3 regions of the Streptomyces sp. WY228 genome follow, and region 1 is predicted to be linked to each of the others. Evidence: riboswitches for the same ligand, from Rfam matches in the RefSeq annotation. Region 1 holds a riboswitch; each other region holds the start of a gene.
The links. A riboswitch is a leader RNA that binds a small molecule or an ion and turns the genes downstream of it on or off. The one in region 1 is predicted to bind cobalamin.

Region 2: linked by a shared signal. The riboswitch ahead of KV381_RS01710 (ABC transporter substrate-binding protein) and the one ahead of KV381_RS07050 (cobalamin biosynthesis protein) in region 1 are both predicted to bind cobalamin.
Region 3: linked by a shared signal. The riboswitch ahead of KV381_RS34115 (CbtB-domain containing protein) and the one ahead of KV381_RS07050 (cobalamin biosynthesis protein) in region 1 are both predicted to bind cobalamin.

What each region holds. Positions count from the first base shown of each region.
Region 1 is NZ_CP079114.1:1,654,495-1,661,408, forward strand. It holds gene KV381_RS07030 (alpha/beta hydrolase) at 1-563, opposite strand, end outside; gene KV381_RS07035 (class II aldolase/adducin family protein) at 632-1,291, opposite strand; gene KV381_RS07040 (inorganic phosphate transporter) at 1,569-2,834, shown strand; gene KV381_RS07045 (hypothetical protein) at 2,847-3,077, shown strand; cobalamin riboswitch at 3,226-3,360, shown strand; gene KV381_RS07050 (cobalamin biosynthesis protein) at 3,498-4,448, shown strand; gene KV381_RS07055 (cobyric acid synthase) at 4,445-6,085, shown strand; gene KV381_RS07060 (putative cobaltochelatase) at 6,082-6,914, shown strand, end outside.
Region 2 is NZ_CP079114.1:400,438-407,351, forward strand. It holds gene KV381_RS01695 (PRC and DUF2382 domain-containing protein) at 1-229, shown strand, start outside; gene KV381_RS01700 (ABC transporter ATP-binding protein) at 377-1,162, opposite strand; gene KV381_RS01705 (iron ABC transporter permease) at 1,159-2,244, opposite strand; gene KV381_RS01710 (ABC transporter substrate-binding protein) at 2,241-3,287, opposite strand; cobalamin riboswitch at 3,347-3,534, opposite strand; gene KV381_RS01715 (beta-ketoacyl synthase) at 3,647-4,870, opposite strand; gene KV381_RS01720 (acyl carrier protein) at 4,867-5,142, opposite strand; gene KV381_RS01725 (acyl-CoA dehydrogenase) at 5,258-6,914, opposite strand, start outside.
Region 3 is NZ_CP079114.1:7,825,411-7,832,324, forward strand. It holds gene KV381_RS34095 (membrane protein) at 1-1,587, shown strand, start outside; gene KV381_RS34100 (metallophosphoesterase) at 1,760-2,740, shown strand; gene KV381_RS34105 (4'-phosphopantetheinyl transferase) at 2,737-3,471, shown strand; gene KV381_RS34110 (histidine phosphatase family protein) at 3,508-4,104, opposite strand; adenosylcobalamin (AdoCbl) riboswitch at 4,218-4,367, shown strand; gene KV381_RS34115 (CbtB-domain containing protein) at 4,371-4,586, shown strand; gene KV381_RS34120 (CbtA family protein) at 4,701-5,456, shown strand; gene KV381_RS34125 (SDR family oxidoreductase) at 5,670-6,575, shown strand; gene KV381_RS34130 (TetR/AcrR family transcriptional regulator) at 6,608-6,914, shown strand, end outside.

The DNA.
Region 1 (6,914 bases):
AGGTCGAGGATCGGGAAGCGCTGGGCGTGCAGGAAGCCCATGAGGTTCATGGGGTGGGCCCGGGTGGCGCCGAGGCCGTGCACGGTGATGATCCAGGTGTCGCGTGCGCCGGGGACGTACCAGGCGGGCAGGATGCCCAGCTCGCCGGGGATCTCGGCCTCCTGGTGGTCCAGGCCGAGGTCGCTGCCCGGGTCGCCGCCGTACAGCGCGGGGGTGAGGCGGACCTTCGCGCCGGGTTCGAGGAGCCCCTGGCCGACGCTCTCCAGTCTCCGTACGACCGTGTCGGCGGCCTGGGAGGCCCCGTCCACGACGGGTCCGACGACCGCGTGGACGCCGGGTCCGGCGAGACCCCAGGTGCCGGGCCGGAGCGCCGAGAAGGAGCGGGTCAGGGTGACCTGCCCGGCCGCCGTGGCGTGCACGGTGAGTCTGCGGTCGGCGGGGAGGGGACGTCCGGGCGTCGCCCTGAGGGCGACGTCACTGGCGTACCGGCCGGCCGCGACCGCTGCCGCACCGACGCCGAGGATCGAGGTGACGGCCGTTGCCGTCGCGGTTACCGGGCGCACCGCTTCAGTGTCGTGGCGCGGGTGACGGGCTGCCAGCGGACGGGGGCCGTCCGGGCTGCGGGCGCGGGTCAGCCGGGCTGGCCGTATCCCTTGAGCGCCTCGGTCACCTCGGCCAGCTGGGCCGGGTCGAGCAGGGCCGGGGCGCGGCCGGGCACGGAGCTCGCGGTGAGCCAGAGGCGGCACAGCCACTCCAGCTGGGCGGTGCGCTCGTAGGCCCGGTCGAGGGTGTCGCCGTAGGTGACGGTGCCGTGGTTGGCGAGCAGACAGCCGGTCCGGCCCCGGAGGGCTTCGAGCATGGCCTCGGCCAGTTCCGGGGTGCCGTAGCGGGCGTAGGCGGCGGTGCGGACCGGGCCGCCGAGGATGGCGGCCGCGTAGTGGATCAGCGGCACCTCGGTGACGAGGGTGGAGACGGCGGTGGCGTGCACGGCGTGGGTGTGGACCACGGCGGCGGCGTCGGTGGAGCGGTAGACCGCCAGGTGGAGAGGGAGTTCGCTGGTCGGCCCGAGCTCCCCGATGACCTGTCGGCCGTCCAGGTCGACGCCGACCGCGTCGTGGGGTCCGAGCCGGTCGTAGGGCACCCCGCTGGGCGTCACCAGGACCAGATCGCCGACCCGGGCGGACACATTGCCCGAGGTGCCGACGACCAGCCCGTCCGACGCGCTGCGGCGGGCCGTCGCGACGACGTCCCGCCAGGTCTCTGCCACGGATTCCGGGTGCTGCTCGCTCATGGGGCGAGCGTAGGCGCGACGGCGCGCAACCGGAACGTCACGCGGGCCGTGACGGGGATCTCTTCCGGGCGCCGAACAGCCGGTCAAAATGTTCGCCAACGGGCGGCAAAGGGCAGTCCACGCCGCACCCCACAGGCATCCCGCAACCTCTCCCGCACACAAGCGGAAGCGGCCCACTCCGTTTGGGGTCACCGCAACGCCCTGTCCAGTTCATCTTCCGTTCACCCAGGTTGCCTACGGTCCACGAGCCACTGACGTCGAACGATTGCCTGGGTAAATGGAACACATCACGCTGCTGCTTGCGATTGTGGTCGTAACAGCTCTCGTGTTCGATTTCACGAACGGTTTCCACGACACCGCCAACGCGATGGCCACCACCATCTCGACCGGCGCACTGAAGCCCAAGACAGCGGTGGCGATGTCCGCCGTTCTCAACCTGATCGGCGCGTTCCTGTCGGTGGAGGTCGCGAAGACGATCTCCGGCGGGATTGTCAACGAGGACGGCCTCAGAACCGAGGTCATCTTCGCGGCGCTCGTCGGCGCCATCCTGTGGAATCTCCTGACCTGGCTGGTCGGCCTGCCCTCCAGCTCCTCCCACGCCCTGTTCGGCGGTCTGATCGGCGCCGCGGTCATGTCGGCCGGCTGGTCCTCGATCAACGGCGGCACCGTGGTCACCAAGGTGCTGCTCCCGGCGATCGCCGCCCCGCTGGTGGCCGGCCTCGCCGCGATGCTGGCCACGCGGCTGACGTACCGGATCAACCGGAACGTCACCGACCCGAACCAGCTGAAGTCGACGGCCAAGGGCTACCGGGCCGGACAGATCGCCTCGGCCGGTCTCGTCTCGCTCGCCCACGGCACCAACGACGCCCAGAAGACGATGGGCATCATCACCCTGGCCCTGGTCACCGGCGGCGTCCTCGCCCCCGGCTCCAACCCGCCGATGTGGGTCATCGTCTCCGCCGGTCTGGCCATCGCGCTCGGCACCTACCTCGGCGGCTGGCGCATCATCCGCACCATGGGCAGCGGCCTGACCGACCTCAAGCCGCCGCAGGGCTTCGCCGCCCAGACCAGTGCGGCGACCGTCATCCTGGCCTCCTCGCACCTCGGTTTCTCGCTCTCCACCACCCAGTCCTGCTCGGGTGCCGTGATGGGCGCGGGCCTCGGCCGCAAGGGGGGCGTGGTCCGCTGGTCCACCGCCACCCGGATGTTCGTCGCCTGGGGTCTGACGCTGCCGGCCGCGGGTCTGGTCGGCGCGGGCGCCGAGTTCCTGACCAAGCAGGGCACCTGGGGCATCACCGTCACCGCGATCCTGCTCGTCGGCGGCTCCTTCGCGATCTGGCTGGCCTCGCGCCGCCAGCCGGTCGACCACACCAACGTCAACGACACGGCCGCCGGCGAGGACGAGCCGCAGGGCGTCGTCACCACCGCCATCGCCGCGGTCCAGCCGCCGCCCGTCGGCGTCCCGGCCTCCGACCTCATGACCACCATCCCGGCTCCGGCCACGGCGCCCGACGACCCGGCCCGGCCGCCGGCCACGGTGTAAGGACAGATCCGCATGAAAATCGACTGGGCAGCTCTCGCCTCCGTCTTCGGTGTCAGTCTCGTGGTCACCGTCGCGCTGGTCGGCCTCTTCACCCTGGGCATCGTCGCCCTCTCCAAGCAGTCCGCCACGGCCGGAGGCAGCGCCTCCGGCGGATCGGTGGCGCTGGCGCGCACCGGCGCGTACGCCTGCTTCGCGCTGTGCGTGGCGGCGGTCTCGTACGGGATCTATCTGATCGTCGCCTGACCCCGTTCCACCGCACTCCTTCGGGCCGGACACACCTCGTGTGTCCGGCCCGATGTGCGTCTGCGCACACTGGAGCTCCGCAGGTCAACAGCAAGTTGACTGCCGTTCTCGCAGCGTGGTGGACTGCCGGAGCCATGTACGGCGACAGAAGAGGAAGCCGGTGAGAATCCGGCGCGGTCCCGCCACTGTCACCGGGGAGCACTCCCCCACACCGGATGTCACGGCCCTCCCGACGAGGGCTGGAAGGCCGGGGGAACTGCGGATCCGGGAAGCCAGGAGACTCTTGTCGCCGGTCACGTCGAACCAGGGCGCGGACCCTGAGTGAGGACATACGCCATGCCCGGCCGCCGTGCGCCGCATCCTGTGCCTCGTCCCGTACCTCTTCGTGCCGGAACGCCTCTGCCCGCGGCGGGCTGAACCGTGCGTGCCGACCGTGTCTTCGCCTACGGCGCCACCGCCGGGCTGATCGCCGACGCGGCTCTGGGCGACCCCCGGCGGGGCCATCCCGTCGCCGGTTTCGGCCGGGCCGCCGCGCGGGTGGAGTCCTTGCTGTGGCGTGACGACCGGGGCCGGGGTGCGCTGCACACCCTGCTGTGCGCCGGAGGCGCCGTGGGGGCCGCCGCACTGGCCGCCCGTGCCGTACGGGGACGCCCCGCGCTCGCCGTCGCGCTGACGGCCGCCACCACGTGGTCGGTCGTCGGCGGTACGTCGCTGGGCCGGGAGGCCCGCGCCATCGGCGGCGCGCTGGCCGCCGGGGACCTGGAGGTGGCCCGGGAGCGGCTGCCGCATCTGTGCGGGCGTGATCCGCACTCCCTGGACGGGCCGCAGATCGCCCGCGCCGTGGTGGAGTCGGTCGCGGAGAACACCTCGGACGCCGTCGTCGGCGCCCTGGTGTGGGGGGCGATCGGCGGGGTGCCGGGGCTCGTCGGCTTCCGGGCCGTGAACACCCTGGACGCGATGGTCGGCCACAAGTCGCCCCGCCACCGCCGTTACGGCTGGGCCTCGGCCCGCCTGGACGACCTCGCGGGGTGGCCCGGAGCGCGGCTGACGGCCGCGCTGGCCGTCGTGGCGGGCGGGCGGCCCTCGGAGGCCGTACGCGCCTGGAAGGCGGACGCGGGGCGCCATCCGAGCCCGAACGCGGGGCCGGTGGAGGCCGCGTTCGCGGGGGCGCTCGGCGTACGGCTGGGCGGGACGCTGGCGTACGCGGGGCGCGTCGAACACCGGCCGGTGCTCAACGGGGCGGCCGGACGGGAGGTCCGGGGCGCGGACATCGAACGCGCGGTGCGGCTCTCGCGCCGGGTGAGTGCGTTGGCCCTCGGGGTGTGCGTGGTGGGCCGGACAGTCGTGGGACGGAAGCGGGGACGGGCATGAGCGGCGGACTGCTGGTCGCGGGCACCACATCGGACGCGGGCAAGAGCGTCGTCACGGCGGGCATCTGCCGGTGGCTGGTGCGCCGGGGCGTGAAGGTCGCGCCGTTCAAGGCGCAGAACATGTCCCTGAACTCCTTCGTGACCCGCCAGGGCGCGGAGATCGGGCGGGCCCAGGCGATGCAGGCGCAGGCCGCCCGGGTGGAGCCGACGGCCCTGATGAACCCGGTGCTGCTGAAGCCCGGCGGCGACCGGTCCAGCCAGGTGGTCCTGATGGGGAAGCCGGTCGGCGAGATGAGCGCCCGGGGGTACCACGGGGGCCGTCAGGAGGCGCTGCTCGGCACGGTCACGGACTGTCTGGAGCAGCTGCGGGCGAGCCATGACGCGGTGATCTGCGAAGGGGCCGGGTCGCCGGCCGAGATCAATCTGCGGCGGACCGACATCGTGAACATGGGCATCGCGCGGGCCGCTCGGTTCCCCGTGCTGGTGGTCGGTGACATCGACCGGGGCGGGGTGTTCGCCTCGTTCTTCGGCACGACGGCGCTGCTGAGCGCCGAGGACCAGGCACTGGTCGCGGGCTATCTGGTGAACAAGTTCCGGGGCGACGTCTCACTGCTGGAGCCGGGGCTGGACATGCTCCACGGCCTGACCGGGCGGCGGACGTACGGAGTGCTGCCGTACGCCCACGGGCTCGGCATCGACGAGGAGGACGGCCTGCGGGTGTCCCTGCGCGGTGCGGTCCGGGAGTCGGTCGTGGCGCCGCCGCACGGGGAGGACGTGCTGCGGGTGGCGGTCTGCGCGGTGCCGTTGATGTCCAACTTCACCGATGTGGACGCGCTGGCCGCCGAACCGGGCGTCGTCGTGCGGTTCGCGGACCGGGCCGATGAGCTGGCCGACGCGGACCTGGTGATCGTGCCCGGGACGCGCGGCACGGTGAAGGCGCTGGCCTGGCTGCGCGAGCGGGGGCTCGCGGACGCGTTGGTGCGGCGGGCGGCGGAGGGCCGGCCGGTGCTCGGCATCTGCGGCGGGTTCCAGGTGCTCGGTGAGCGCATCGAGGACGAGGTGGAGTCGCGGGCGGGGGTCGTGGACGGGCTGGGGATCCTTCCCGTACGGATTCGCTTCGACCGGGACAAGACGCTGGCGCGGCCGGTCGGTTCGGCGCTGGGCGAGCCGGTGGAGGGGTACGAGATCCACCACGGGGTGGCCGATGTACGGGGCGGGGAGCCGTTCCTGGACGGGTGCCGGGTGGGTGCGGTGTGGGGGACGCACTGGCACGGGTCGCTGGAGAGCGATGCGTTCCGGCGGCGGTTCCTGGTGGAGGTGGCCCGGGCCGCCGGGCGGCGGTTCGTTCCCGCGCCGGACACGAGTTTCGGGGTGTTGCGGGAGGAGCAGCTGGATCGGCTGGGGGATCTGGTGGAGGAGCACGCGGATACGGATGCGTTGTGGCGGTTGATCGAGGGCGGGGCGCCGTCCGGGTTGCCGTTCGTGCCGCCGGGGGCGCCGTCGTTCGGTGCGGGGGCTCCGGAGAGCCGGGGCGCTGCCCCGGACCCCGCTCCTCAATCGCCGGAGGGGCTTGATTTTGCCGGGTCCGCCGGGCTTGGGCAGGAAGCTGAACAGCATGTCGACCAGGAGGCCTTGTGAGTACGCCGTATCCCTTCACCGCGATCGTCGGGCAGGACGACCTGCGGCTCGGGCTGTTGCTGAACGCGGTCAGTCCGGCTGTCGGCGGGGTGCTCGTGCGAGGGGAGAAGGGGACCGCCAAGTCCACCGCCGTGCGTGCGCTGGCCGCCCTCATGCCCGAGGTCGCCGTCGTGCCCGGGTGCCGGTTCTCCTGTGACCCGGCCTCGCCCGATCCGGCGTGTCCCGACGGGCCGCACGCGGAGGCGGCCGGTGTGTCGCGGGCCGCGCGGACCGTGGAGCTGCCCGTCGGCGCGTCCGAGGACCGGCTCGTGGGGGCGCTGGACATCGAGCGGGCGCTCTCGGAGGGCGTAAAGGCGTTCGAGCCGGGGCTGCTGGCCGACGCGCATCGCGGGATCCTGTACGTCGACGAGGTCAACCTGCTCCACGACCACCTGGTGGACCTGCTGCTGGACGCGGCGGCCATGGGCGCCTCGTACGTGGAGCGCGAGGGCGTCTCCGTACGGCATGCCGCGCGGTTCCTGCTGGTCGGGACGATGAACCCGGAAGAGGGCGAGCTGCGGCCGCAGTTGCTGGACCGGTTCGGGCTGACCGTCGAGGTGGCCGCGTCCCGGGACACCGACGAGCGGGTCGAGGTCGTGCGGCGCCGGCTCGCGTACGACGACGATCCCGAGGGCTTCGCGGCGCGCTGGGCCGAGGAGGAGAGCGCCCTGCGGCAGCGGATCGCCGATGCGCGCGCCCTGCTGCCCCGTGTCGTGCTGGGCGACGGCGTGTTGCGGCAGATCGCCGCCACCTGCGCCGCGTTCGAGGTGGACGGGATGCGGGCCGACAT
Region 2 (6,914 bases), 1.3 Mb from region 1:
GACGGACCTCGGTGAGCAGGACGTCGAGATCACGCTGCACGCGGAGCGCGCCACCGTGCGCAAGGAGGCCGTGCCGGTGGAGCGGGTCCGGCTGGAGACCAACCGGGTCACCGAGCAGAAGGAAGTCTCCGCCGAGATCCGCAAGGAGAAGATCGACTACGCGGACGGCAAGGACATGGGCACCGGCAAGGACACCGGTGGCGAGTTCGGCCAGGGGCGACGCCGCTGACCAGCACCTCCTCAGGTGGCCATACGGCCGCTCCCACGTCCTCGGCCGCCGGGCGGACTCGTACACGGGTCCGCCCGGCGGGCTGTCCGGGCCCGGCCGGTACACCGGTCCGGCCGGTGCGACGCGACCGCGAGGACCGTACGGCGCTCAGCGGCGCGGCAGGAACCGTACCGAGGGGCGTCCGTCGGGGCCTTCCGGGGTGACGACCGCCCGGACCCCGTAGACGTCCTCGATGAGTTCGCCGGTGATGACCTCGGCCGGGGTGCCGCCCGCGACGACCCGGCCGGCCTTCATCACGGTGATCCGGTCGCAGAACATCGCGGCGAGGTTGAGGTCGTGCAGCGCGACGACGCTGGTGACGGGGAGTTCGGCGACCAGGGCGAGCAGGTCCAGCTGGTGCTGGATGTCGAGGTGGTTCGTCGGTTCGTCCAGGAGGAGTTCGCGGGGCTGCTGGGCCAGGGCCCGGGCGATCTGGACGCGTTGGCGTTCGCCGCCGGACAGGGTGTGCCAGGACTGGCCGGCCCGGTCCGTGAGCCCGGTGCGCCGCAGCGCCTCGGCGACGGCGTCCTCGTCGGTGCGGTCGGGGGCGGACCAGGCGCGGCGGTGCGGGATGCGGCCGAGGCGTACGACGTCGAGGACGCTGAGGTCGACCTGGGTGACCGCGTGCTGGTCGACGACCGCGATCCGGCGGGCGACGGTGCGGCGGCCGAGGCCGGCGAGGGGGTTCCCGTCCAGGGTGACGACACCGGTGGCCGGGGCGAGGAGGCCCGCGAGGATCCGCAGCAGGGTGGACTTGCCGGAGCCGTTGGGGCCGATGAGTCCGACGGTGGAGCCGGGCGGCGGGGCGATGTCCACGCCGTCGAGGATGAGCCGGCCGCCCGCCTCCCGGCCGACCCGTTCGGCCCGCAGGCCGCCGTTGCCGAGGAGGCTCATGACGTGCTCCGGGTGCGGTACAGGACGAGGACGAAGGCGGGGACGCCGATCAGCGCGGTGACGACGCCGACCGGTACCTCCTGCGGGTCCAGGACGGTCCGGGCGAGGGTGTCGACCCACACCAGGAAGACCGCCCCGGCGAGCGCGGTGACCGGGAGGAGACGCCGGTGCCCGGAGCCGGTGAGGGCGCGGGCCGCGTGCGGCAGCACCAGGCCGACGAAGCCGATCGCCCCGGCCGCGCTGACCAGGGCGGCGGTCAGCAGGGCGGTGGTGCAGAGCAGCACGATCCGGGTGCGGGCGACGTTCACGCCGAGCGCGGCGGCGGCGTCCTGCCCGAAGGCGAAGGCGTCGAGCGTACGGGCGTGGGCCAGGCAGACCACCAGGCAGACGGCGAGCACCGCGGAGCAGAGGGCGACCTCGCTCCAGCCGACGCCGCTGAGCGAGCCGAGGAGCCAGAACAGCACCCCGCGGGTCTGTTCGGCGTCGGCGGAGGTCATCACGACGAAGGAGGTGAGGGCGGAGAAGAGCTGCATCGCGGCGACGCCGGAGAGGACGACCCGGTCGGTGGAGCCGCCGAGGGTGTGGCTGAGCAACAGCACCAGGGCGAACGAGCAGATGGCCCCGGCGAACGCCCCGGCCGACAGCGACACCGCTCCCCCGCCGACCCCGAGGACGACCACCACGACCGCCCCGGTCGAGGCTCCGGAGGAGACGCCGAGGACGAAGGGGTCGGCGAGCGGGTTGCGCAGCAGGGACTGCATCACCGTGCCGCACACCGCGAGCCCCGCGCCGCACACGGCGGCGAGGAGGGTGCGGGGCATCCGGAGGTTCCAGATGATGCCGTCCCGGATCGGGCTGAGGTCACCGGCGCCGAACCCGAGGTGCGCGGCGACGGCGGACCAGACGTCGGGCACGGAGATCCGGGCGGGCCCGATGGTCACGGCGACCGCGACGGAGGCCAGCAGGAGGAGCAGGCCGCCGCTCCGGAGCAGCACGGTGAGCGGCGCGCCGCGCCGGGCGGGGCGGGTGGCGGCAGGCGGCGGGTCGGCCGCCTTCACGGCAGTACGGCTATCGGCGCTCACCCCGCGAGCCCGAAGTCGCGCAGCCCGGCCGCGACGCGCTCCAGGCCCTCGACGGTCCGGATGGTGGGGTTCATGGCCTGGCCGCTGAGCAGTACGTAACGGCGGTTCCTGACGGCGTCCATCGTCTTGGTGACCGGGTTGGACTCCAGGAACTCGATCTTCTTCTCGGCGCTCTCGGCGGTCTGCGTCGTACGGCTCAGGTCGCCGATGACCAGGACGTCGGGGTTGCGGTCGGCGACGGTCTCCCAGCTGATCTGGGGCCATTCGTCGTGGGTGTCGTCGAAGACGTTCTTCGCGCCGAGTTCCTTGGTGATGACGCCGGGGGCGCCGCAACAGCCCGCGAGGTAGGGGGCCTTGGAGTCGGAGAACCAGTAGAGGAGGGAGGCCTTGGATCCGTCGACGCCTTCGGCGGCCTTCGCCACCCGTTCCTGGAGTTTCTTCACCAGGGCGTCACCGCGCTCGGGGACGCCGAACACCTGGGAGAGTTCCCGGACTTCGGTGTAGACGCTGTCCATGGTCAGGGGCGCGGTGCGGGCTCCGTCGCCGCTGCCGCTGTTGTCCTTGCCGACGCAGTCGGCGGGCGAGATGTAGGTCGGGACGCCGAGCTTCTCGAACTGTTCGCGGGGTGCGACGCCGCCCTTGGCGAGGGTGGAGGTGAAGGAGGCGGAGAGGAAGTCGGGTTCCTTGTCGAGGACCTTCTCCGAGGAGGGCCGGTTCTCCGATATCCGCTCGACGCCGGCGTTGGCCTTCTCCAGGCCCTTCATGACCGGGTCGCTCCAGGTGGCGGTCCCGGCGAGCCGGTCGGCGAGCCCGAGCGAGAGCAGGATCTCGGTCGACCCCTGGTCGACGGAGACGGCCCGCTGGGGCGGGGCCTTCACCGTGACGGTGCGCCCGCAGTTCTCGATGGTGAGCGGAAAGCCCTTGGTCTTCTTCCCGTCGGCGGCCCCGGTGCTTTCGCCCCCGCCGCAGGCGGTCAGCAGGAGGAGTCCCGCCGCGAGCAGGGCGGCGGTACGTATCGGGGCGGGGGTGGCCGTGGACAGCACGAAGGACCTCTGTGTCTCTGGGCCCAGCCGCGGAGCCCGTCGTACGGTTCCCGTGCCCCGGTGCGGGCGCGGGCGCCAGCAGGTCTTCGGACTCGGGTTCGTCCGGGCGGGACGCCTTCCCGGAGCAGGTGGGTGCTCCAGTGGCCGTGGCCCCGCCCGTCCCCCTCACCGCTGCGCGTCAGTTCCGGTCTCGCACCGGATTCCCTGACCCCGTCGCTGGGGTTCGACTGGCCCCGGCAAGCTATCACGCGGCTTACCACAGATCAGACGCGGTGCGGCGGGCCGCCGGGCGCGGGGCCGGTGCGGCGCGGGATCGGCCCGCCGCACCGGCCCGGACAGACTTAGGGCGTGTCCGGCGGTTACGGAGCCTGGAGGGCGATCACCGCGTTCTGGCCGCCGAAGCCGAAGGAGTGGCTGACGGCCCGCCGTACGGGCACCTCGCGCGGGGCCTTGGTGACGCAGTCGATGTCGAACCCGGGCTCGGGGGCGTCCAGGTTCGCGATCGGCGGGATCATCCCGTGCTGGAGCGTGAGGATCGTCAGGCCCGCCTCGATGGCGCCGGCCGCGCCCATGCAGTGGCCCAGTACGCCCTTGGGGGCGGTGACGGGCGGCCGGTGCGGATAGGCCCGGCCGATGAGGGCGGCCTCGGTGGCGTCGTTGAGGGGGGTCGACGTCCCGTGGGCGTTGACGTGGTCGACGTCCTCGGGCCGCCAGCCCGCGTCGCGGAGCGCGCCGTCGACGGCCGCCCGCGCCACGTCCCCGGAGGGGTGGGGGCTGGTGGGGTGGTGGGCGTCGGTGGTGGCGCCGGTACCCGCGATCAGCGCCCGGGGGGAGGCGCCTCTGGCCCGGGCGTCCTCGGCCCGCTCCAGGACCATGACGGCCGCGCCCTCGCCCATGACGATCCCGGCCCGGTCGGCGGCGAAGGGCCGGCAGAGGCGGGCGGGGTCGCCGTCCCGCTGTGCCGCCGCGCCGGAGCGGGCGAAGCCGGTCATCGCGACCGGGAACACGATGGACTCGGTGGCCCCGGCGATGGCGATGTCGCAGTGGCCCAGCGTCAGCATGTCGCGGGCCACGGACAGGGCGGTCACCCCGGACGAGCAGGCCGTGCAGGGGGCGAGGCTGGGTCCGGTGGCCTTCATCCGGATGGCGATCTCGGCCGCGGGCATGTTCGGGATGGTCAGCAGGATGCCCGAGGGCGAGGTGGCCTCGGGGCCGCGCCGCTCCAGGGCGACGGCCTGTTCGGTGAGTCCGGCGGATCCTCCGCTGCTGGTGCCGACCACGACGGCGACCCGGGTGCCGTCCCAGTGCTCGGGGTCGAGCCCGGCGTCGGCGACCGCCTCCCGGGCGGCCAGGACGGCGAACTTGACGTAGCGGCCCATCCGGAACGCGGTCCGGCCGCCGACCGCGTCGTCGAGGTCGATGCCGGAGACCGTGCAGGCGAAGTCGACAGCGCAGCCGTGCAGTTCGGGGACGGTGCGGGCGGGTGACTCCCCGGCGCAGACTCCGTCCCAGGTGGTGTCGGTGGTGTGGCCGACCGGGGTGATCATGCCGAGCCCCGTGACGGCGATGGCGGGTCGCTTCATCGGGTGTTGCTCACCGGCACCGTGGCATCGGCCGCCGCGCTGCCGACGGCCGCGTCGATGTACGCGGAGATGTCGGCCAGCGTGGCGTCCTTGTACAGCTTCTCCGAGTCGGCGTCGACGCCCAGCGTCTCCTTGATGATGACGGCGAACTCGGCGACCGCGAGCGAGTCCATCTCCAGGCTGTCCATCGTGGACTCCGGCAGGATCTCGGCAGCGGGCACCTTGAAGGTCCCGGTGAGTACCTCGGTGATCTTGGGGTGGATGGTCTTCATGGCGATTCCTCTCATCGGTGTTTCATCGGCGTCTGGCCGGCTCGGGTTCTCCCGTACGGCGGGTAGGCGAACGCAGCGACCCACCGCTCCGAATAACTGGATGACGATCTTCCGGTTACGCCTTGGGGCGAACCGATTCGTCTACGCTCACCTGCGGCTTCTCGAACCATCGGGAGAGCATCGAGGTGGTTCCCCAGTACGCCAGCAGGACCCCGCGGGCGCCGAGCGCGGCCACCTTCTCGCGCAGCGGACGCCTCCTGCTGCCGCAGTTGGGCCGCTTGAATTCGGCCGCGCGGCCCCGGATGCCCGCCCTGCGGCCCCGGTGCCAGGGCCCCTCGGGGTCGTCGTAGACGTCCGCGTACCCGGGTCCGGCGATCGGCCAGTCCGACATCAGGCGCTCGGGAAGGGCGAAGGACCCGACCAGGGCGGGGGTGTGCGCGGCCACGGCGGCGATCGCCCGCTCCACCGTGTCGGGCAGAAAGGTGACCTGATCGGCGGTCAGCCGTCCGGTGGCGAGCAGGTCGCCGCTGTTGCGGGCGATCCACTGGAGTGCGAAGAGCCTGCGCAGCTCGGTCAGCCGCTCGCGCGCCTCGCCCTCGGGCAGGGCGGCGACGGCCTCGGCGTACGCCTCGTCCGCCTGCCGGCAGGCGTAGGCCTCGACGCCGCGCAGCGCGGCCGGGGAGGCGGCGTTCCAGCGGCCGAGCGGGTCGCCGGGCGGGGCGGCGCTCATCCGTTCCCGGGCCCGGGCGAACCAGAGGTTCTCCAGGGCCGCGACGAGCCGGCCGAGGAAGGCGGGGTCGTCGAGCTCGCCGGGTCCGTCGTCGGCGTCCGCCTCCCCGGCGGTGGCGCTGAACAGCATCTCGGCGGCGGCCTTGGCGTGCACGGCGAGGTTGTCGCCCTCGGCGGTGATCGCGCCCTCGATGCCGGTGAACAGTTCGGTCATGCCGTTGTTCTCCAGGAGCCCCTGGGCGCCGCACCGTTCACGGCATTCGACGATGACGCCGCGCGCCTGCCAGGTGATCCACCCCTTGGCGACGGCCACCAGGCGCTCCGCCTCGTCCCGGTCGGCCTCCGGGGCCGACTCCCAGCGGTCCAGGGCCCTGCGGTGCAGCAGGCTCATCGCGTAGACGGTGGCCATCGCCCCGGCCAGCGGCCCGTGATGGGTGCGGTGCGCGTACACCGGAACCTGTTGCGCGGCGCGCGATCCGGAGATCATCCGGTGACCGGCGTAGCGCACGGCGATGGCCAGGGTGACCCGGGCGGAGCCGACCGCGCAGGCGCTCATGGAGAGCTTGCCGGGGGTGACCCGGCCGATGGAGGTGAGGAACCGCCTTCTGCGGTTGGGGATTTCGCTGTGGAAACGGCCGTCGTCACCGATCCGCCCCTGCGGTCCGGCGAGCAGCGCGTCGCGCGGGACGAAGCAGTGGTCGAAGGAGGTCAGGCAGTGGTCGACCGGGGAGCCCATCCGGGCGGGCAGCCGCCGCACCCGGACGCCGGGCAGGGCGCGGTGGGCGTCGGTGAGCGGGGTGAGGAAGAGGAAGACCCCGCGGTCGGCGCCGTCGACGAGCAACCGGGCCGCCACCACACCGGACTTGGGGCCTCCGGCGGGGCTGGTGTTGGGCATGAACTTCTGCGCCCCGGCGTGCGGAGTATGCAGGACGAAGCCGTCGCGTCCCGGGTCGTACGTCGCGGTGGTCTCGACAGCCGCCGCGTCGTTGCCGTGCGCCACCTCCGTACAGAGGAAGGTGCCGACGCGCCGCAGGGCGAGGAAG
Region 3 (6,914 bases), 6.2 Mb from region 1:
ACGGCCGTACCCGAGCGGGAACGGACGGCGCTGCGCCCCGAGATCGAAGTGGCCCTGGGGGAGGGGGACGTGTCGACCGCGCTGGCGGCCACCGCGGCCGCCGCACTCTCCGACAGCTCACGGGGCGCGGTGGCCGACCTGCGTACCACCCTCCAGGACGGTACGTGGGACCTCACCGACACCCTGACCGCCGCCGGGAACGATCTCACGGCCCTGGAGGAGGCCCGCGACTACGTCCGGCTGCTGACCCTGCTCCAGGTCCTCGCCGTCACCCTGGCCCTGGCCGCGCTCGTGACGCTCTGGTTCACCGGCCCCGCCGCCCCGGCCCGCCGGCTGATGCGGCTGGGGCAGGCGCTCGCCTGCGCGGGCGTCCTGACCGCCGTGACCGTGCTGCTGGCCCGGATGATCACCGGGGGACGCCTTCTCGCCGTCCCGTCCTCCTGGGCCCCGAGCGTCACCGCGCTCGTCGACGACCTCCAGCGCAACGCCGTGGACCAGATGGCGGCCACCGGGCTGGGCGCCGCCCTCGCGGCCCTCGTCGGCGGCGTGCTCCTCACGGGCGTGGGCTGGGCGCTGCTCGTGCGCCCGAGCCGGATGCCGACCCCGGCGGCGGTGCGGACGACGGCGGCGGGCGTGGCCTGCGCCGCACTCGCCGGCGTGCTGGTCGTGCCGCCCGTGTTCGGCCCGTCCGCACCGCGCCAGTGCCTGGGCAGCAGCCGCCTGTGCGACCTGCGCTACGACGAAGCCGCCTACCTGACCTCGCACAACGCCATGTCCACCACGGCCGACCGGTTCATCGGCCCGCTCCAGGACCCCGACATCACCACCCAGCTCAACACCGGCGTCCGGGCCCTCCAACTCGACACGTACCGCTGGGAGAGCCCGCAGGACATCGCCGAACGCCTCGACTCCCCGGAGTTCACCCCCGAGCAGCGCCGCCTGATCTCCGGCGCCATCGACAAGGTCAATCCGCCGCGCGAGGGACTGTGGCTCTGCCACGGAGTCTGCCGCGCCGGGGCCATCGAACTGGTCCCGGCCCTGGAGGACATCGGTGACTGGCTGCGCGCCCACCCCACCGAGATCGTGACGCTCATCGTCCAGGACGACATCAGCCCCGAGGACACCGAGAAGGCGTTCCGCGCTGCCGGCCTGGACGACCTCCTGCACACCCCGGCGGCGGACCCGGACGCTCCGTGGCCGACGCTGGGGGAGATGATCGACAGCGGCCGCCGGCTGGTGGTGTTCGCCGAGAAGGCCGACGGTCCGGCGCCCTGGTACCGCAACTTCTACCGGTACGGGATGGAGACCCCGTTCGCCTTCCGGAGCCCCTCCGAGATGACCTGCGCGCCGCACCGGGGCGGCACCGGCAAGCAGCTCTTCCTCCTCAACCACTTCATCACGAACGCGGGCGGCAGCCGCCTGGACGCCGGCCGCGTCAACGCCCGGGACTGGGTCCTGGAGCGGACCAGGGCCTGCGAGGCGGAGCGCGGCAGCCCGGTCACCTTCATCGCCGTCGACTACACGACGGTCGGCGACGCACTCGGCGCGGTGAACGAACTGAACTCCCGCCGGGCGGACGCCGACTGACCCCCACCGCCCCCGCGTCCTCGCCCCGGGCCGACACCCCGCCCCGGCCGACGTGCCCACCCTCCGAAACCCCGGGGGAACCGCGAGGGGAGCGTGAGAGGCTACGTACCCAGGGGCTCCCACCGTGCGGACGGAGCCGGACGACCGCCGACAGATCAGGAATCAGCTGCCCATGACTCCTCCGAGCGACTCCGCACCGCACGGTGCTCCCGCCGCCGCCCCCGCCCCCGGCGGCGGACACCGACAGCCGGGCGTGGGCCGTCTGCTGGCCGTGAGCGACCTGCACGCCGCGGTCACCGACAACCGGCCCCTCGTGGAGTCCCTGCACCCGACGACCGACGCGGACTGGCTGATCGTCGCGGGCGACGTGGCGGAGCAGCCCGAGGACATCCGGTGGGCGCTCGGACTGCTCGCCGAACGCTTCGCCCGGGTGATCTGGACCCCCGGCAACCACGAGCTGTGGACCCTGAACAAGGACCCGGTCCAGCTGCGCGGCCAGGCCCGCTACGACCACCTCGTCGAGGTGTGCCGGGAGCTCGGGGTGACGACTCCGGAGGACCCCTTCCCGCTCTGGCCGGGCCCGGACGGACCGGTGGCGATCGCCCCGCTCTTCCTTCTGTACGACTACACCTTCCGCGCCCCGGGAACGCACACGAAGGAGGAGTCGCTCGCCGTCGCGCACGAGTCCGGCATCGTCTGCAACGACGAGTACCTCCTCCACCCGGACCCCTATCCGACCCGGGACGACTGGTGCCGTGCCCGCGTCGCCGCGACCGAACGCCGGCTCGCGGAGCACGACTCCGAGATACCCCTCGTCCTGGCCGGGCACTGGCCGCTGGTGCGGGAACCCACGTCGGTGATGTGGTATCCGGAGTTCGCGCAGTGGTGCGGCACCGAACTGACCGCCGACTGGCACCGCCGCTTCAACGTCACCGCCGTCGTCTACGGCCACCTCCACATCCCCCGGACGACCTGGTACGACGGGGTGCGCTTCGAGGAGGTCTCCATCGGCTACCCCAGGGAGTGGCGCGAGCGGGGACACCCGCGCGGCCTGCTGCGGCAGATCCTTCCGTACGAGGGCGATCCCGCCGCACCGGACCGGACCGGCGCCGAACCGTCCGCACGACCGCGCACCCCCGGAGGCGCCGCGTGATCGAGCTGCTGCTCCCCGCCGACGTCTCCTGTGCGGCGACCCGCGCGGAGAGCGTCCCGGACGGAACCCTCTTCCCGGAGGAGGAGGCGCTGATCGCCAAGAGCGTGGCCAAACGCCGGAACGACTTCGCGACGGCCCGTGCCTGCGCCCGGCGCGCCATGGCCGGACTCGGCCTGCCGCCGGTGGCCGTGCTCCACGGACACCGGGGACGACCGCTGTGGCCCGAGGGAATCGTCGGCAGCCTCACCCACTGCGACGGGTACCGGGCGGCCGCGCTGGCCCGTGTGAAGGACGTGCTGTCGCTGGGCATCGACGCGGAACCGCACGCCCCGCTCCCCAGCGGCGTACGGGAGTTGGTGACGCTGCCCGCCGAACGCGAACGGATCGGTCCGCCCGTGGCGGAGGTCCCGGACGAAGACGACACGGGCGAAATCCACTGGGACCGGGTCCTGTTCAGCGCCAAGGAGAGCGTCTTCAAGACCTGGTATCCGGTCACCGGACTCGAACTCGACTTCACCGAGGCCGACCTGACGTTCCATCGGACCGATCGTCCGGGCGGCGACGACGGCGCCCGGGGCGGTGTGGCCGCCGAGGGCTCCTTCGCCGCACGGCTGCTGCTCACCGATCCGGCGCTGCCGACGACGCTGCACGGGCTCTGGCGGATCGAGGGCGGCATCGTCGCCACGGCCGTGCTGGTCAGGCCCGACTGGCGGGACAGCGACGCGGTGTGACGTTGGGTCAGCCGGTGGTGCGACGCGGCGTGACGCTCAGTCGGCCGGGGGAGCGGTCAGGGGGCGGCCCAGGCCCACGTTCCACCGCCCCGACCGGCCACTGAGCCCGGTCAGCGTCAGCGGGGCGACGTCCAGCCGCCAGAACGCCTCCGTCGGCAGCCGCAGTCCATGAACGACCGCCGCCCGGACGACCGCGGCCTCGGCCACCGCCAGGAAGCTCGTGCCGGGCGCGTCCGGTCCGCCGAGGGAGTCCAGCCACCGCCCGGTCCTCCCGACCAGCTCGTGCAGCGACTCGCCGCCGTGCGGCGCCGCCGCGGGGTCGCCGAGCCAGGCGGCCACCTGCGCGGGCTCGGCGGCGGCCACGTCGTCGAGACGGCGGCCGGCCCAGCGCGCCAGATCCCAGCCGGCCAGGGCCGGTTCGGTGCGCGTCCGTGCCGCCAGGCCGAGCGCGGCGGTGGTCTCGCGGCACCGCTCCGAGGGGCCGGTCAGTGCGAGCCCGGCGTCCGGCACCGCGCCGGCCGCGGCCCGCGCGCGCTCCCGGCCGGACCGGTCCAGAGGGGCGTCGCCGTCGAAGCGGGCCTCCCGCAGTGCCGCGTTCATCGCCGGTGAGATCAACATCACCCGTACTGTCATGTTCCTGCCCTCACTCCTTCACCATGGGCCCCAAAGCCCTGTGACCCCAAGGGATCCGTGCTCCGCGGCTCCGCAGATTGGACCATGGCGGTACCTGCGTACAGGCGGTATGGTCACGTCGACCATGACGAGGGTGTGACGGAAGTCCGGTGAGAATCCGGCACGGTCGCGCCACTGTGAACCCGCATCCGTGCGGGGAAGTCAGACCCAGCACCTTCGTCCGAGGCACCACGACTGGGACGCGTGTTCCCACAGGAGGTACTGCGATGGCACAGTCCGCCGTTCCCGCAACCGGAACATCAGCGATCACTCCGATCTCGGCGAAGGCCATTGCCCCGTGGGCAATCTTCTTCGGCATCCTCATGCTCGTCCTGCTGTACTTCGTCGGCGCCGAACAGGGCGCCACCGCACTCATCTCGGGCGAAGGCGTCCATGAGTGGGTCCACGACGGCCGCCACCTGCTCGGCTTCCCCTGCCACTGAGGCGCTTGAGGCGCTTGAGGCGCTTGAGGCGCCTGAGGCACCGGCAGTACCTGCGGCACCTGGAACAGCCAGGGCATCAGCGGACACGGGAAGCAAGAGAAACAGGAAACCATCGTGAACTCCATATCTGTCAGAGCTCTGCTCGTGCGCGGCATGCTCGCGGGCCTGATCGCGGGCGCGCTCGCGCTCGCCGTCGCCTACTTCCTCGGTGAGTCCCAGGTGGACGCGGCCATCGCCCTCGAAGAGGCTCACAGCCACGACCACGGCGGCGGCGAGGAACTGGTCAGCCGCACCATGCAGGCGACCGGTGGACTCGCCACCGGCGTCCTGGTCTTCGGCGTCGCGGTGGGCGGGATCGCCGCCCTCGTGTTCTGTTACGCGCTGGGCCGCATCGGCGACTTCGGTCCCCGGGCCACGGCCGCGCTGATCGCGGGCGCCGCCCTGCTCACGGTCTACGTCGTGCCGTTCCTGAAGTACCCGGCGAACCCGCCTGCCGTCGGCAACCCCGACACCATCGGCAAGCGCACCACCCTGTTCTTCCTGATGGTCGCCCTCAGCGTGCTGCTGGCCGTCGCCGCCGTCATCATCGGCAAACGGCTCGCTCCCCGCCTGGGCAACTGGAACGCCACCGTCGTGGCCGTCGCCGGCTTCGTCCTGCTGATCGGCCTCTCCTACGCCTTCCTGCCCTCCTTCGACGAGGTGGGCAAGGACTTCCCGGCGACTCTGCTGTGGGAGTTCCGGCTCTCGACGCTCGCGGTCCAGGCGACGCTGTGGACCGTCTTCGGCGTGGTCTTCGGCTACCTCACCGAACGTCTTCTGACGCCCGTGGCCCGTGCGGCGACGCCTCGCACCGCGGGTGCGGTGAGCTGAGCGACCCGCATGCGTACGACGGAACCCGCCGGGCCTACCCGGCGGGTTCCGTCGTGTGCGGACAGGGCGACATGGGGATAGGGGGTAGCGGGGGTAGCGATGTCTATTAGCGTTGCTACGTTCGCGGGGTAGCGTCGTTAACGTGATGGTGTTAGCGTTGATCTCGTCGGGTTTCACGGGACCGCCGCGACCCCAGTCGCCAGGAGCACTGCCATGACCGAACAGTCCACGAGCGAACAGTCCACGAGCGAACAGTCCACGAGCGAACAGTCCACGAGCGAACAGTCCACGAGCGAACAGTCCACATCCGCATCGACGTCCGCATCGACGTCCGCTTCGACGCCGGCACCCGCATCCGCGTCCTCCGCGCAGGCCGCACGCACCGATGACGCCCCGCGTCGGGTGGCCGTGGTCACCGGGGGTTCCCGGGGCATCGGACGCGAGAGCGCCGAACGGCTCGCCGCCGACGGCTTCGCGGTCGTCGTCAACTACGCGGGCAACCGGACCGAGGCGGAGGCCGCCGTCGCCGCCATCACCGCCGCGGGCGGTGAGGCCTTCGCCCAGCAGGCGGACGTGGCCGACGAGGCCGCTGTCGCGGCGCTCTTCGACGCGGCTGAGGAGACGTTCGGCGGCGTCGATGTGGTGGTGCACGCGGCGGGGGTCATGGCGCTCGCGCCGCTGGCCGAGCTCGAACTCGACACGCTCGACCGGATGCACCGCACCAACATCCGGGGCACGTTCGTCGTCGACCAGCAGGCCGCGCGGCGGTTGCGTGAGGGCGGGGCCATCATCAACTTCTCCAGCTCGGTGCTGTCGCTGGCGCTGCCCGGCTACACCGCCTACGCCGCGACCAAGGGCGCCGTCGAGGCCATGACGCTGATCCTCGCCCGCGAGCTGCGCGGCCGCGACGTCACCGTCAACGCCGTCGCGCCGGGGCCGACCGCCACCGCCCTGTTCCTGGACGGCAAGGACGAGGAGACCGTCGCGCGGATGGCCGCCCAGCCGCCGCTGGAGCGGCTGGGTACCCCGCAGGACATAGCCGAGGTGGTCTCCTTCCTCGCCGGCCCGGCCCGCTGGGTCAACGGCCAGGTGCTGCGGGCCAACGGCGGCATCGTCTGACCGCCGCCGTGCCGCTTGATAGCGTCCGTCCGGTGAGTACAAGCACCCGCACGCGCATCCTGGAAGTGGCCGCCACTCTGGTCAGGGAATCGCCCGACGGCGATATCTCCACGCGCGCCGTGTGCGAGGCGGCGAAGGTGGGCGCTCCGGCCCTCTACCGCCACTTCGGCGACAAGGAAGGCCTGCTGTCGGCCGTCGTCGACCACGGCTTCGAGAAGTACCTGGCGACGAAGAGGGAGCGGGGCGAGACGACGGATCCCGTGGAGGATCTGCGCCGGGGGTGGGACAGCCACGTCGCCTTCGCCCTCGACAACCGCAACCTCTACCGGCTGATGAACT